DNA from 2 places in the Trichocoleus sp. FACHB-90 genome. Region 1 is predicted to be linked to the other one. Evidence: riboswitches for the same ligand, from Rfam matches in the RefSeq annotation. Region 1 holds a riboswitch; the other holds the start of a gene.
What was found. Region 1 has a riboswitch for cobalamin ahead of H6F74_RS25390 (sirohydrochlorin chelatase). Riboswitches for the same ligand answer to the same signal wherever they lie in the genome.

Region 2: another riboswitch for cobalamin. It lies ahead of H6F74_RS03465 (HupE/UreJ family protein); the one in region 1 lies ahead of H6F74_RS25390 (sirohydrochlorin chelatase).

The regions. Positions count from the first base shown of each region.
Region 1 covers NZ_JACJOK010000087.1:44,895-47,994, reverse strand. The annotation lists gene H6F74_RS25400 (aspartyl protease) at 1-337, shown strand, start outside; gene sipA (regulatory protein SipA) at 452-763, opposite strand; gene H6F74_RS25390 (sirohydrochlorin chelatase) at 846-1,829, opposite strand; cobalamin riboswitch at 1,866-1,996, opposite strand; gene H6F74_RS25385 (uracil-DNA glycosylase) at 2,138-2,779, shown strand; gene H6F74_RS25380 (hypothetical protein) at 2,830-3,000, opposite strand; gene H6F74_RS25375 (P pilus assembly/Cpx signaling pathway, periplasmic inhibitor/zinc-resistance associated protein) at 3,073-3,100, opposite strand, start outside.
Region 2 covers NZ_JACJOK010000013.1:101,389-104,488, forward strand. The annotation lists gene H6F74_RS03460 (M56 family metallopeptidase) at 1-504, shown strand, start outside; gene H6F74_RS03465 (HupE/UreJ family protein) at 687-1,346, opposite strand; cobalamin riboswitch at 1,476-1,624, opposite strand; gene H6F74_RS03470 (hypothetical protein) at 1,726-1,965, shown strand; gene H6F74_RS03475 (S-layer homology domain-containing protein) at 1,956-3,100, opposite strand, start outside.

The DNA of each region.
Region 1 (3,100 bases):
TCAGCTATATTTTGAAATAGATTTGATTAGTGCTGCTGGCATAAATCTCACGGTAGATGTCCTATTGGATACAGGTTTCACAGGCTTCGTAGCAATGAACAAACAAGATTTAGATGGTCTTGATTGGGCTTATATCGGTAAGGAAGAACTGCGTACAGCACAGGGTGAAACCACTTTCGATATGTATTTGGGTAAGGTGCTATTGAATGGACAAGAGTTGGAAATCCCAGTTTTTGCAGGAGAAGAAATAACAGAAATATTGTTAGGTTCGCAGTGGTTAATGAATCTGCCTCTAGTGGTAAATTTTCGGGAGGGATTATTGACTTTGGGGGAATGAGCGATCGCACTCTACGAAAAAGCGAACCGCTTTCATTACACAGAACGCTACAGGAAAAAGAGCGCGAGTAGCTGCCTATAGCAGCATACAAGGAGTGCGATCGCATCCTTCTACTCAGCTGGGGTCAACAAAATACTTTTGTTCAGGTGATGTTGTGTGCGCTGTCGTATCCGTCACCTCTGCACCTGACTGGATTGATTCAGTTGTCACTGACACAGGCTCAATATACTGGCTATCCATCAAAAAAGCTCCCGTGGAAAACCGGACACCCCAATATCCCCCCGGACGACGATCCATAACGATGCCTTCTTCTCCAAGCTGAATCACATCAGGAGGACGCAGCATTGGCATCGGTTCCGCTGTTTTGACGTATGGTGGCAATGCTACCACCCGGACTCGCTCACCAATTGAAAATTCTTTAGACATAAGTTTTAGGTAAACGGTAATGGGTAATTGGTAGGAAAATCTAACCCTATTACCTATTACCTACTACCTATTACCCATTTGTTCAAGGCGCTTGCCAAATCTTCTCATGGTAACGCTCTAAATTTGCATAGGGATCGGCGGCGGCGTGGGAATGGTCGTGACTGTGGTCATGCTGGTGGTGATGATCGTGAGTGTGTCCGTTACCGTTCCCAACTGCTGCTAGTCGGAATTTGCACATTTCACAATTCATCTGCACTTGTCCCAGCTGGGTTTCGATTTCCCGTTCTCGCAATACAGACAACAACTGCGGGTGAATGCCCATTTCTGGCAGACAAGTCATGGAAATGTCGGGATATTGTTCTTGCTGCTGGGCAGTAATTTCAAATATCTTTTTAACCAGGACTCCTGTAAACAGAAAATACGGCAGGACAATAATTCGTTTAGGCTGGTAGAGTCTGGCGCGACGGAAACCTTCTTCTAGACGCGGGTGGGTAATGCCGATAAAGCAAGTTTCCACAGTCTGATAACCGCTACCTTCCCACACAATTCGCGCAAGTTTATAAACGTCGCCGTTAGCATCGGGATCGCTGGAACCGCGACCGACAAATAGTAGTACGGTGTCTGAACGGTTCCATTGAGGTTGGTCTAGTTCGGCAAGACGCGATCGCCACAAATCCAAAATCCCAGGCGTAATCCCAAAATGTCGCCCGTAGTAAAACTTTAACTGGGGATGTCTAGCCCTTGCCCGGTCTAACTCATTGGTCACATCAAACTTATTGTGTCGCGCCGCAAATAGCAAAATCGGCAACACCGAAATTTCCGTGTAACCCTCCTCCACACACCGATCTACCCCCTCCTGAATTGTCGGGCCAGTGAGTTCTAGAAAACAAGGAAGAACAGGTCTAGAGGTGTCTAAAGCTTGATATGCTGCCGCAAAATCCAGCAAACTCTGCCGTCCGTCATTATCTTTTGTACCATGACCAATCATCAATAACGGGCGGTGTAGCGGTAGTGGCGATAATTCCAAGGGCTGAGTAATCAGAGTGGTTGAATTGATAGTAGGCATGGATTTACAACTTTTTTCCCGTGCAACGCAGGAAATAGAATGCGCCTCGCAACAGGTAGGCATTCTGGCTAACGATTCGTCATAGCCAAGGACAAAAATCGCTTACAGCTGCGGCACAGCCCCGGAATTGCACCGGAGTTTCCCTACCCTGTTACGGTTCACGTTTGCCTTGCTATCTTAGCTGATTCGACTACACTTAGAATGCGGGGGGAGGGGTTGACTACCAAAGTTACTATAGGTTGCTTCCGATTTATTCTCTCTTTTTTCTCTTCAAGTCTGATGCTAATTCTTTGATAACGCCCAAGAAAATGAACGATAAATTTCACAAATTTATCAAAGAGCTATCTAACTTTAAATCTAGCAATAAGGTATTTAATCAGTATTCTTATGACTTTTTAGTAAATGAGGTCAGAAGAAAAAATTTATTTTTATACTTGAAACATCTAGCAGAAAGAAACCCCCAAATTTTGTTACTTGGAGCTTCTCCAGGTCATAGAGGATGTCGTTTAACAGGTGTTCCTTTTACCAGCGAATTTATTCTATTAAATGGATTTGATGAAATTAGATTATTTGGCAAATCCAGGGGCTACCGGAAAACTAATGAGTTTGATCGAGTTTATAAAGAGCAGAGTGCAACCATTGTTTGGGAAACCTTGGTAAAGTATCAGCAAATCCCTTTACTTTGGAATGCCTTTCCTTTTCATCCTTTTAAAGTTGGAAATCAGCAATCTAATCGAACGCCCACTAAAGAAGAAATAAACATTGGGGAGTATTTTTTAAAAGAGTTAATTATATTATTTGATATAAAGAGTGTTGTTGCTGTCGGAAAGGAAGCTGAAAAAACTCTCACAAAAATGGGATTGGCTTTTCAGAAAGTTCGACACCCCGCTAATGGGGGAAAAAATAAATTTAATAATGGCATCAAAGATGTGATGAACACCCTAATATAAAATACTTGATGGCTGCTGAGGCAGACACAATGGCTGCCCCGCATTTGCATCTAATTAAACGCCAGACAAGGCTTGCACATTGCCCAAAGCCAACTTCCCCAGTAATGGTTGCACAGGTGATGGGAGTCGAGAAAATCAGCTAAGGTGCGACCAAAAGAGGTTTCTGGAAGCGATCGCAATTTCTCAATTTCCACAATTTGCGGAACATTCCGCCCCAGCATATTGAATCTGAAGGAAAAAATTGACTCTAACAACAGACAAGTTCATCATTTTTTATTTGATGCTGATGAAACTTATTTCGGGTTTTGTTGTGGCTGCTGA
Region 2 (3,100 bases), on a different contig from region 1:
CTCGACGCAAACGTTCTATTTAGCGCCCAGGTTGGTTTCTGGGAACCGGAATTAGTCGTTAGCCGGGGATTATTGGAAATGTTGGATACGGATCATCTCGATGCTGTAATTGCCCACGAGCAAGGACATTATTATTATCGGGATACCTTTTGGTTTTTCTGGCTCGGATGGATGCGATCGCTTACCTCTTTTCTACCGAATACAGAAAGTTTATGGCAGGAACTTTTGCTTTTGCGCGAACTACGAGCCGATAGATGGGCGGCACAAAAGGTAGATTCTTTAGTGTTAGCTGAATCTCTGCTTTGGGTGGGGAGTCGTTCACCGATTCAATCAGAGAACTTCTGTGCTGCTTTCAGTTCTGTTGCACCCCCAAATCGTTTGACGGAGCGCATAGAAGCGCTTCTCTCACAAGAACCATTGCCACGATGCCCTAATAATATGTGGTCTTGGAAGTGGTTAGTTTTGGCGTTTCTGCCTCTGGTTAGTTTGCCATTTCACACATAATTTGTGAGTCAAAATAAAAGAACCTCTCCCCGCCCTCGCCTGCGGCTCCGGCTCCCCTCCCCGCTTGCGGGGAGGGGTTGGGGGCGGGGTTCCGGATTCCAGAAAATTACGGGTAATCAACCAGGCTTGATATCAATTGTCAATTTGTCAAGTTGAAACCTTCAAACGTCATTAAATAATGACTAACTAATTGACGACGCGAGGAATACAACACCAATTGAGGATATAGCCAAACCTGCGAGTTGCAGAAAGGATAAACGTTGAGTGTTAAATTTCCCAATCGCCGCACTACCAAACCGGAAAGCACCAAAAGCAACGCCATACTGAATTAAAGTAAAACCCAGTAAGTAGGCAAATAGCGGAGTCATCCCAGCACCGATAATCGCCTCACCATAAGCGTAACCGTGAAATAAACCCGCGATCGCACCCAAAATTATCTGTAAAATCCAGTTAGGTTTATTTTGTTTTACCAGCATCGCCCCAAATGCGATCGCGCTTACAGCAATAATTATCTCTACTACTGGTAAATCAACGTTCAGTAAATGAATCCCAGTTCCTACCATTGCTGCTAGGACAAATCCCCCTGGTATCAGTGCGCCCTGCACTTGGCCAACCGCCAGTAAGCCAATAGCAATCACAAAAGCAAAATGATCCAAGCCAATCAGCGGGTGCGCCAGCCCTGAGAGAAACCCTTCAAAGAAATTAGAAGGTACGTTACCGCCCATAGGATGGTGAGCGTAAGCAGGCTTTTGGGCAATTAAACAGCCAACCCCAATTAAAGCAGCGACGCTTGTGTATCTTGGCAGTAGCTTGAACAAATTAAAGTGTTTAATTTTAGTCATAATCTGTACCTCGCAGATGTATCAAATTCTTTACTGTGGATTGGTAATTAGGATTGGGGATTGGGGAAGAGGAAAAATTCTTACCCAGTCCCAAGTCCCCAGTTCCTAGTCCCTAGTCCCTAGTCCCCAGCCCCTTTATCTCGCATCGGTGGGCATTCTGACTTAGAGGCTGTAACTAATGCCTCATCACAGCTGCGGGACAGCGCCGGACTTGCACCGAACTTTCCCCTTAACTCTGGTGGCTGCTCCTCACCAGAACCTATTGAGCAGAGCAATCATATCACTTCAGGGTTGGCATTTGAAAAAATGTCTGTAAAATTCACTGCAAAGGCTACGAAACCCTCAGAGTGAACGAACTTTATTTGAGGAGTGAGCGAATATGTGCCTAAGTGATCCCAATGGGGAAATCAATGAGGCGCTGGAGGAAATTTTGATAATTGATGACAACCAGCAACTTATTAAAAATTTGAAATTGCCTACAAGTAAAACTAAAAATTTGCAACCTATGCGTAAATCTCAAGGCATGAATTGGGGTTGGTTGCGTGAGAAAGTAACTGAAAGGGGGAGCGCACCTCAATCAAAGGGTGGCTCCCCAACGTACATCATTAATTACTGCTGATTTGGAGAACTTGAAGGTGTAGGTGATGGCTGGCTTTGTTGACGCTGACTCTGCAAAGTATCTTGAGCTGATATTCCTTCACCTTCAGCGCCAAAGTACCACAGAGCCGCCGCCGCCTCAGCACGAGTTACAGGTTTTTTCGGCTGGAACAACGTCGTATACCCAAAAACTCGCCGGATATTCGCTAAATCTCCATTCTGGAAATCCGCCAACACCGCCCGCAAAGCCTTTGGTTCAGTTTTGCCTGCATCCTGAAATCCCCACGTTTGCTTCACCGCGTCAACTGAAGCTGTGGGTAAAGAGGAGCGCGTATCTAGAGGCACTTTCCAGAGAATCAGATTTTCGCGGGTTAGAGGTGCATCGGGGCGAAATAGAACAGCGGTAGCATCACCTGTCAATCGACTGGGAATTAACCCCGACTCCGCTAAACCTTGAATAGCTGAAAAATCTGGGTTATTTCGGGGAATGTCTTGAAAAGCTGGTTGAGCGCTATTTGATGCCAAACGGATTTGTTTGCCTGGATTATTGGCATGAATTTGATTATTAACTGCAACCAGCCACCGGGCAAATTGGCGGCGGGTGATAGTTTTATTCGGTTCAAACTGTCCGCTGGCAGTTGAGTTATTTTTGGAGCCAACTGGTTGATTAAGTACCCCCAATGCTGCTAGGTCTTCTACGTACTGACGTAATTCTTGGGGTGCTTTATTTATATCAGTGAATACTGATGAGCTAGTTGAGGGAGCGGGATTTTCACTAGCTGGCTGAGTGAAAATATCTTTTAAATTACTCCCTTGAGGTGTTGTGGCAACGCTGGCATCGCGGCTATAGCTGATAGTAAATTCTGTGGCTATGTTTGAATTGTTACCAACAGCGGATTGAGTGGGCGTAGGCGTGGGGTTGCTAGTGCCAGAAACTGACTGGACGGACACCGTAACTTGCAGGTTATTCTGACGAGCTACCAATGTGTTTTCGGTGCCACCCGTTTCGGACTCGCTAACCAAATCCCAGTTATTAGATTGAAACTGTTGCTGGTAAAAGCTTAGAACTGAGTTACTGGGGGCATCGGTTGTAAAACGGGCTGTCTGACCTTGACCAGAGTCAGGTGTCGCTGGTGTGACTTCTTGCACCTGAGCAT